Regions from separate parts of the Vibrio atlanticus genome, predicted to be linked through region 1. Evidence: riboswitches for the same ligand, from Rfam matches in the RefSeq annotation. Region 1 holds a riboswitch; each other region holds the start of a gene.

What was found. Region 1 has a riboswitch for thiamine pyrophosphate ahead of thiC (phosphomethylpyrimidine synthase ThiC). Riboswitches for the same ligand answer to the same signal wherever they lie in the genome.
Region 2: linked by a shared signal. The riboswitch ahead of thiD (bifunctional hydroxymethylpyrimidine kinase/phosphomethylpyrimidine kinase) and the one ahead of thiC (phosphomethylpyrimidine synthase ThiC) in region 1 are both predicted to bind thiamine pyrophosphate.
Region 3: linked by a shared signal. The riboswitch ahead of thiB (thiamine ABC transporter substrate binding subunit) and the one ahead of thiC (phosphomethylpyrimidine synthase ThiC) in region 1 are both predicted to bind thiamine pyrophosphate.

Annotation. Positions count from the first base shown of each region.
Region 1 is NZ_AP025460.1:3,387,994-3,391,272, reverse strand. Features, by position in the region: gene OCV30_RS15305 (multicopper oxidase family protein) at 1-927, shown strand, start outside; gene crcB (fluoride efflux transporter CrcB) at 1,028-1,411, shown strand; TPP riboswitch at 1,474-1,572, shown strand; gene thiC (phosphomethylpyrimidine synthase ThiC) at 1,702-3,279, shown strand, end outside.
Region 2 is NZ_AP025461.1:1,454,775-1,458,053, reverse strand. Features, by position in the region: gene OCV30_RS22105 (helix-turn-helix domain-containing protein) at 1-318, shown strand, start outside; gene OCV30_RS22100 (DMT family transporter) at 404-1,321, shown strand; TPP riboswitch at 1,420-1,531, shown strand; gene thiD (bifunctional hydroxymethylpyrimidine kinase/phosphomethylpyrimidine kinase) at 1,628-2,536, shown strand; gene OCV30_RS22090 (ABC transporter ATP-binding protein) at 2,526-3,279, shown strand, end outside; gene OCV30_RS22085 (ABC transporter permease) at 3,277-3,279, shown strand, end outside.
Region 3 is NZ_AP025460.1:3,050,986-3,054,264, forward strand. Features, by position in the region: gene thiP (thiamine/thiamine pyrophosphate ABC transporter permease ThiP) at 1-46, opposite strand, end outside; gene thiB (thiamine ABC transporter substrate binding subunit) at 172-1,164, opposite strand; TPP riboswitch at 1,218-1,337, opposite strand; gene OCV30_RS13710 (flavin prenyltransferase UbiX) at 1,381-2,004, opposite strand; gene mpl (UDP-N-acetylmuramate:L-alanyl-gamma-D-glutamyl-meso-diaminopimelate ligase) at 2,042-3,279, opposite strand, start outside.

The DNA of each region.
Region 1 (3,279 bases):
GTAGAAGAAAGCACTCCCGTGCAGTTTGACGAAGAACACGCATTGATGCTTAAACATTGGCATATCGACAAGCAAGGTCAATGGAAAGGCTTAATGATTCCTCGACTCAGTGCTCGTATGGGTACTCCAGGAGAGTGGAGCAGCGTCAATGGTGTTCATGAACCTGTATACCAATTAAAGCAGCACGCAACGACTCGACTGCGTATTGCGAATGTCGATAATACGATCACTTATCCTATTGCTATCGAAGGGGCTGAGGCATGGGTGATTGCCATTGATGGTAACCCTGTGAAAACGCCTTATAAACTTACTCAACATAAAATTGGTCCGGGTATGCGTGTTGATATCGGACTGGTCGCTCCTAAAGCTGGTGAGCGAGTTAACGTTCTCCAAATGAAGGGGCGTTTCCCATTTTCTTTGTGTGAATTTGAAGTCGTAGATTCAGCATTTACTCAAGAGCGAGTGTTGCCATTATTACCATTGAATCCAGTACCTAATCTAGATCTTGCTAATGCTGAAGAGATCGATTTCGTGTTCGAGTGGGAGGGGGCGGTTTCACCTGTATCTAAAGATGGTAAATCGATGCCTAAATTTTGGCTTACTAATAAACGAGCGTGGGAGGGGATGAGCAAAGACAATATCCCTGAGCCGTTGGCGACTTTAGAGCTAGGTAAGACTTACATATTCGATCTTAAGAACGTCACTCAATATCATCACCCGATTCATATTCATGGTCATACATTCACTGTATTGGAACTTGATGGTAAAAAAATTGAAGAACCTTTCCATACCGATACTGTGTTACTTGGAAAGAATGGTCGAGCGAAAGCCGCATTTTTTGCCGACAACCCAGGACGTTGGATGTATCACTGTCATGTTATAGAACACATGAAAACGGGTTTAATGGGATATATCGAAGTTAAGTGACACCTGTAACGTTTAATATTTGCGCATGCATTCTTAGTTTCTACCCTCGCTTTTATCAGCGTTAAAGCTAGAATATAGGGATTATTGTTTGGGAGGATTCATGGGTCAGTTATCTATTTTAGGTTTTATTGCCATTGGTGGCGCATTTGGTGCTTGTTCGCGCTATTTGATTTCAGAGTTATGTGTGGTGATGCTAGGGCGTGGTTTTCCTTATGGTACGCTAACTGTTAACGTGATTGGCTCTTTAATTATGGGCTTACTCATCGCAGCGTTTGAGAATGAGATGGTTGCGACAGAACCATGGAGACAAATTATCGGTCTTGGCTTCCTTGGAGCACTGACTACATTTTCTACATTTTCGATGGATAACGTGCTTCTTATGCAGCAGGGTGCTTTCTTTAAGATGGGACTCAATGTGCTACTTAACGTGGTTCTCAGCATCTCAGCAGCATGGATCGGCTTCCAACTTTTGATAAAGTCTTAAAACTTTCTTACGATTTGTTAACAACTCGGCTTGGTTTATCCAAGGCGTTTTTATATACTCGATCGAACTTGTCGGAGTGCCATATGGCTGAGACCGTTAACTCGGGATCCGTTGAACCTGATCAGGCTAATACCTGCGAAGGGAACAAGAGTAGATATCTAACTAGAATCCATCTAGAGATCTATCTCCAGATCACAACTGTATTTCTTACCGTGATCCCTCTTGTAGCATCTAATCCGTCAAGCATTTTTATCCCTATAAATAATGGCTAAAAGCCAAGGAAAAATGCTATGTCGAGTCGTAAACAAGCAAGACTGGAAGCGAAGAATTTCATCGATTCTTTATCCGTACAACCTTATCCAAATTCAAAAAAAGCTTACATCCAAGGATCTCGAGAAGATATTCAAGTCCCTGTACGAGAAATATCACTTGCTGATAGCCTTGTCGGTGGTACCAAAAAAGAGCCTGTATTCGAACCTAATGTACCCATTCAAGTTTACGATACCTCAGGTGTTTACACTGACCCCAAGCATCAAATAGACCTGTATAGCGGCCTTCCAAAGTTGCGTGAGCAATGGATTGATGAGCGTGGTGATACGGAACTGTTAGACGATGTAAGCTCTGTTTACACTAAAGAACGTTTAGAAGATGAAACTCTAGACGACCTTCGTTACGGCAATCTACCTAGAATTCGTCGCGCGACTGACGATCAATGTGTTACTCAGCTGCACTATGCTCGTCAGGGGATTATCACTCCTGAGATGGAGTACATTGCTATACGTGAGAACATGGGGCGTCAGAAGTTTGCTGATGAGCAGCTTAACCACCAACATCCTGGCCATAACTTTGGCGCAAATCTACCGAAAGAAATTACCCCTGAGTTTGTGCGCAAGGAGGTTGCTGAAGGTCGAGCTATTATCCCTTCAAACATCAACCACCCAGAATCAGAACCGATGATTATTGGCCGTAACTTCTTAGTGAAGGTGAACGCTAATATCGGTAACTCTTCAGTAAGCTCTTCGATTGAAGAAGAAGTTGAGAAGTTAGTATGGTCAACTCGCTGGGGTGGCGATACCGTAATGGACCTTTCTACCGGCCGTAATATTCACGAAACTCGCGAATGGATCTTACGTAACAGCCCTGTACCAATCGGTACGGTTCCTATGTATCAAGCCCTTGAAAAAGTGAATGGTGTTGCGGAAGACCTTAACTGGGAAGTGATGCGCGATACTTTGATTGAACAAGCAGAGCAGGGTGTTGATTACTTCACTATCCACGCAGGTTTGTTGCTTCGCTACGTTCCGATGACGGCTAAACGTGTCACTGGCATTGTTTCTCGTGGTGGTTCTATTATCGCGAAATGGTGTCTTGCACATCACCAAGAGAGCTTCCTTTATACTCACTTCCGCGAGATCTGCGAGATCTGTGCGAAGTACGATGTTGCCCTGTCATTGGGTGATGGCCTACGCCCGGGTTCTATTGCAGATGCCAATGATGAGGCTCAATTCTCGGAGTTACGTACTTTAGGTGAGTTGACTAAGGTAGCTTGGGAATACGACGTGCAGGTGATCATTGAAGGCCCAGGACATGTGCCAATGCACCTAATCAAAGAGAATATGGAAGAGCAGTTAGAGCACTGCCACGAAGCACCTTTCTATACTTTAGGTCCACTGACGACAGATATTGCCCCTGGTTACGACCATATTACCTCTGGTATTGGTGCCGCCATGATTGGTTGGTACGGCTGTGCGATGCTCTGTTATGTCACTCCTAAAGAACATTTAGGCTTACCAAACAAAGAAGACGTGAAGACTGGCTTGATTACTTACAAGCTGGCAGCACATGCAGCAGACTTGGCAAAAGGACAT
Region 2 (3,279 bases), on a different replicon from region 1:
ATCCGTGCGGTACAAAGGCTGATTGCGGATAACTACACCCAGCCGTTATCCATTTCACAACTTGCTGAAACGGCCTGTTTGAGCCCTACTCAATTCAAAAAACGCTTCAAAGAATGTCTGGGCATCAGTGCGCTTAAATACATCACTCGATATCGTATGGAGAAAGCCCAAGCCTTGTTAACTCACACCGATTTACCGGTTCAATTGATTGCTGAAAATGTGGGATATAGTGATGTTTCTGCTTTCAGTCGTCGCTTCTCTCAGCACTTTGGTATGTCCCCAAGGGCGTTTCTAGGCTCAATGAAAGAGAGTCTTTAGAAACAACAATAGCGTCCTTTTGGCAAACTAACTCTTATCAATTTTCACTATTATCTATTTCAGAACTGAAAATTGGGTAATAGAAATGAGTCTTGCCATCAATCGCGTTAACGAATTCCAAACGGGCACTTTAGCCATCTTGTTTGCTTCTATTTTATGGGGCACGACAGGCACCGCCGCAAGTTTTGCTCCTGATCTAAGCCCATTAGCAATTGGTGCTTTTTCTATGGGCGTCGGTGGCCTAATGCAAGCGGGCTTGGCATATCGAAAAATCCTATTCGCTTTCGACAAGCTTTTGCAGAATAAGAAGCTGTTGGCAGTGAGCGCTTTGGCTTTGGCGGTCTATCCTTTAGCTTTCTATTCTTCAATGAAATTATCAGGCGTGGCGATTGGTACAGTGGTTTCGATTGCAACCGCACCTTTCTTTTCGGCACTGTTAGAGTGTCTGATTAGCAAAAAGAATAATATTGACCGACGTTGGCTCACTAGCTTTGCGATTGGTGTGGTGGGTATTGGGTTGTTGGTGTTTTCAGAATCTTCATCTGTGAGTGAATCTGGTGATGATCTCAAGCTATTGGGTATTGCTTTAGGTTTGCTCGCTGGGTTGTGTTACGCCATTTATTCTTGGGCGACAAAAGCACTGATCGATAAAGGGATTAAGTCACAAGCGGCGATGGGCAGTATTTTTGGCCTCGGCGCGATGCTGTTGCTGCCAACACTCTGGTTTACGGGTGATAACCTGTTTTCCTCGCAGATTAACGTATTAGTCATCAGTTATCTGACGTTAATCCCACAATGCTTGGGCTATATCGCCTTCAGTTTTGGTTTACGCCATGTGACCGCGAGTAGCGCCAATCTACTTACTTTGTTTGAACCAGTAGTTGCAGCGGTGCTTGCCGTCTGCGTTGTCGGTGAGCTGATTCCTTTTATAGGTTGGTTAGGTATGTTTCTGATTGTGCTGTGCTTGTTGATACAGTCGAAGCCATCTAAAGGAACGCTATAAGTATTTGTTTTGTTGTGCCTAATTGAAATTTATTCATGCGTAATTCTTATAATTGAATAAAATCAGTATCTCAGTTGTGAGAGTGCTGTTACTATCGCTATCAATAGTCGGGGGGCATATACCTTATTTGGTGTTTGCTGAGATCGTTAATCGAGACCCGTTGAACCTGATTCAGTTAACACTGGCGTAGGGAACTATAAGCACTCGATCTACGTCTGCACCCATGAATACTTTCATGAGCCTAATGCGACTTCTCCTTCGATCAGTGTTCGTTCTCCTACGTCTTGTAAGATAGTAGGAGCGACAATGACACACAGTTCTATTTCAAAAGATTTAACGCCAAAAGCCTCAACTCCAAAATCCTCAACACAGCAGCACTCTGCTGAAGATACGATTCGCACGAATACTCCGATTGTATTGACTATCGCAGGCTCAGACAGTGGCGGCGGTGCCGGTATTCAAGCTGATATTAAAGCTATGTCTGCCACCGGTAGTTTTGCTTGTTCGGTAATTACCGCGATCACTTCCCAGAATACGCAAGGCGTTTCCGCTATTTTTCCTATTCCACTCGACCATGTTGCCAGCCAGTTAGATGCGGTTTTTACTGATCTCAATATCGTGGCCGTGAAAGTCGGCATGTTGGCCGATTCGCAAATCATCAAAGTCGTCGCGGACAGAATTAAGCAGTACCAACCTAAGCATCTTGTGATTGACCCTGTCATGGTCGCGACAAGTGGTGATCTTCTTCTAGAAAACTCAGCTATCACGACGCTAAAGCAAGAGTTGATTCCGCTGGCAGACATCATTACGCCTAATTTACCTGAAGGCGCAGCATTAACAGGCAAGCCAGTACCTGAAAGCGAAGCTGAAATGCAGGGCATGATTGAAGACCTGCGTGCTTTGGGCGCGAAAGCGGTACTCCTAAAAGGTGGCCACCTAGAGAAAGATGAGAACAGTAACGACTTACTGATTCTGCCAACTACATCTGCTTTGATTAGCGCGAAGCGTTTTCCTACCAAAAATACCCACGGCACGGGCTGTACGCTCTCTTCTGCTATCGCTTCTTTCTTGGCTCAAGGCAACTCGCTTCCAGAGGCTGTCGACCTAGGTAAACAATACATTTCACGCGCGATTGCTCATGCCGACGAACTTCAAGTTGGTCAAGGCCATGGCCCGGTAAATCACTTCTTCGCTGGGCACGGTAATGTCCGTTAATACGGTTGGCGTTCAACTCAGCAATGCCTCCTTACGTTATAACGACAGCGAGCACGTAACCTTATCGGGATTGTCGCTTAGCTTAAATGCAGGTAAGTGGACGGTATTGTTGGGTCGAAGTGGCTGCGGAAAAACCACGGTATTGCGTTATCTGGCAGGTTTGCTGGACGATAAGGTGGAGTGGCAGGGCACATTGGTAACCTCTGATGAACTGCCTTTAACGGATCGCATCGCTTACATGGCGCAGCAAGATTTGTTACTGCCGTGGTTGTCGGTTATCGACAATGTATGTCTGAGTCATCGCTTTCAAAATCCAGCTTTTGATAAAGCACAGCAAACCAATCAAGCACTAGAGTTGCTCGCTGCGGTTGGTTTGGCTGATTACGCGAATGCGATGCCGGATCAGTTGTCTGGCGGCATGCGCCAGCGTGTTGCTTTGGCTCGCACCTTAATGCAAGACAAGCCTGTTGTGCTGATGGATGAGCCTTTCTCTGCGCTGGATGCGGTAACAAGACACAAGTTACAGAGCTTAGCGTGTGAACTGTTAAGAGATAAAACCGTTGTGTTGATTACTCATGATCCACAAGAAGCGGTGCGTTTGGCGGATAACTTGTATGTGTTGCAAGGCACTCCGGCAAGTGCACAGTCACTGTCTGTGCCTAATACAGCGACACCAAGAGTGTTAGACGGTGAATGTGCTGAGTTACAACAAGCGATCTTAGATCAGTTGGAGCGTGACTATG
Region 3 (3,279 bases), 340 kb from region 1:
TGAGTATCGCAACCCAAACCCCGACCTTAGGTGTTTTCTTTATCATAAATTGATTTTTTACCGTAAATGGTTCACTCCAAACATAACGAATGAACCTTTAAATACAGAAAGCTAGTTTTTTAAAAGTACGTTAGAAAACTCATTTTCTTAAATAATAAGTTAAATAGTAAGTTAAAAAGTAAGTGCACTCTGCCATTCACGAATCCAAGGCTTACGCTTCTCGGCGATCTCTTCTGGTGTGAAGCTTAGCGCTTTCTGAGGAACCGTAAGTTGCTCGAACCCTTTTGGTAGCTCAACATCGGTCACTGGGTACATCCAGTTGCCAGTAGGCATCGCCGATTGGAACTCATCACTTAAGATAAATGCCATAAACTCATCGGCAAGCTTTTCGTTCTTGCTTCCTTTAACCTTCGCTGCCACTTCCACTTGAGTGTAATGACCTTCTTCAAAGCTTGCAGCTGCGTACTTAGAATCACTTTCTGCAATGATGTGATAAGCAGGAGAAGTTGTGTAAGACAACACTAAATCAGACTCGCCTTCTAGGAACATAGAGTAAGCTTCAGACCAGCCTTTAGTCACAGTCACCGTTTTCTGAGCAAGCTTCTTCCATGCTGCAGTTGCTTCATCACCGTAAACCGACTTCATCCATAGCATCATGCCTTGGCCTGGTGTTGATGTACGTGGATCTTGATAGATAACCTTAAGATCGTCACGTTGCTCAACCAGTTCTTTCAGGCTCTTTGGCGGGTTTGCTAGCTTCTCTTTGTTATAGATAAACGCAAAGTAACCAAAATCATAAGGAACAAAGGTACTGTCGTTCCAACCGTTAGGAAGCGTCACAGATGATGTATCAACACTGTGCTCAGCCAATAAGCCTGTAGATTTCGCTTCAGCCATGAGATTATTATCTAGGCCTAAAATGATGTCAGCTTTGCTGTTGCCACCTTCAAGACGTAAGCGGTTTAGAATAGACACACCATCTTCTAACGCGACAAAATTCACATCACAACCACACTTTTCTTCGAATGCTTTTTCAACGGCAGGACGAGGGCCCCAATCCGCAGCAAAAGAGTCGTAAGTGTAAACAGTTAAAGTGTTGTCTGCTGCGAAGGCAGAAAAAGAGATGGCTGTAGTAACAGCAAGAGTTGTTAATGTTAATTTCACTGGACGCTCTCCATGGTCTGAGCGGCACAGGTTTGAGGGAGGAGAACGGTAGAGGTTGTTCCTAACTCAATTCCTACGCCAGCATTATCTGGTTCAGGTTTACGGGTCCCAAGTGTCTGCTTGATCTCAGCTCGCATTCATTATTTGAATGGTTCGCTCCCCGATGAGTGTTCAGGATTGTAATTTGATTTTGAACAATAAGCCATCAAGTTTGGATCAATTACGTTGATCGTAACCCCAACGTGGCACTAAACCTTGCTCGATACCAAGATGGTCTAGAATGCGTGCCACCATAAAGTCGACTAGGTCTTCAATCGACTTAGGTTGATGATAAAAACCCGGAGCTGCAGGCATAATCGTCACGCCCATGGTCGATAGCTTATGCATATTCTCTAAATGCAACGTAGAAAATGGCGTCTCACGAACCACCAACAACAACTGTCCTCGCTCTTTCATAACCACGTCTGCTGCACGCTCGATCAAGTTATCTGATAGGCCATGAGCAATCGATGCCAAGCTTCCCGCAGAGCATGGACACACCACCATCTGCTTCGGTGCTGCTGAACCAGAGGCAACCGGTGAGAACCAATCATCTTTGCCACACACCACCAGCTTTTCTGGGTCGCAATCTAAATGCTTAACCAAAGCTTGTTTCGCAGCATCTGGTCCAGCAGGTAACTTAAGTTCATGCTCGGTCGCCAACACCACTCGCGCTGCCGATGATATCAGCAAGTAGACCTGATAATCGGCGGCCAAAAGGCATTCAAGTAAACGCAGGCCATAAGGCGCACCGGATGCGCCAGTGAAAGCAAGAGTTATCGCTTTATCGTGTTTTGTCATGTTCTCAATTACTTCAAATTATAAGGTCGTGGATGCGTTAGCCTTTTAGTGCCAATCCATCCAACAGTTTCTGATGAATACCACCAAAGCCACCATTACTCATTACCAAGATTTGGTCACCCGCTTGTGCCTCAGAGACAATTTTAGCAACGAATGCATCCATGTCATCACACACGTGCGCGGGTTGGTGACACGCATCGGCGACGTCTTGTACCGACCAATCAATGTTATTGGGTTGGAATAAGTAAGTAGAATCCGCTTGCTTCAACGAATCAGCCAACGTTTCTTTGTGCACTCCACGTTTCATTGTGGCAGAACGAGGCTCTAAAACGGCAATTATTTTTTTCGTGTCGACCTTATTACGTAAACCGCCTAGCGTAAGTTCAATTGCCGTTGGGTGATGAGCAAAATCGTCATAGACAGAAACGCCTGCCACTTCGCCTTTAAACTCTAGACGACGTTTGGTGTTGATGAACTTCGCCAACGATTCACACGCTAAATCAGGTGTCACCCCTACATGTCGTGCAGCTGCAATCGCCATCAAAGCATTATTGACGTTATGGTCGCCAACCAAATCCCAGTCGACGGTTCCAACACATTCGCCTTGGAAGTACACCTCAAATTTAGAGCCGTCTTTAACCAGCTTCTTGGCATCCCAATCACCGAGTTCACCACTCGACTCAGTTTCACTCCAGCAGCCACGAGATAACACATCTTGGATCGCGGTATCTTGCTTCGGTGAGAAAATACGGCCATTACTTGGCACTGTGCGAACCAAATGATGGAACTGACGCTTAATCGCCTCAAGATCATCGAAGATGTCAGCATGATCGAACTCGAGGTTATTCATTACCAAGGTTCTTGGGTGGTAGTGAACAAACTTAGATCGTTTATCAAAGAAAGCACTGTCGTATTCGTCAGCTTCAACCACGAAGAACATGCTTTCACCAAGGCGAGCTGAGATACCAAAATTACCCAACACACCACCGACAAGAAAACCCGGTGCGTAACCGCAGTCTTCAAGGATCCAAGCCAGCATGCTCGATGTTGTTGTCTTGCCATGCGTTCCCGATACCGCTAATACCCAACGATCATGCAACAAGAACTCTTGCAACCACTGCGGCCCAGAAGTGTATCTAAGGTTGTTATCCAATACATACTCAACACACGGGTTACCACGACTCATCGCATTGCCAATGACCACTAAGTCAGGCCTTGGTTCTAACTGGCTTGGGTTAAACCCTTCAATAATTTCAATCCCTTGAGACTCCAACA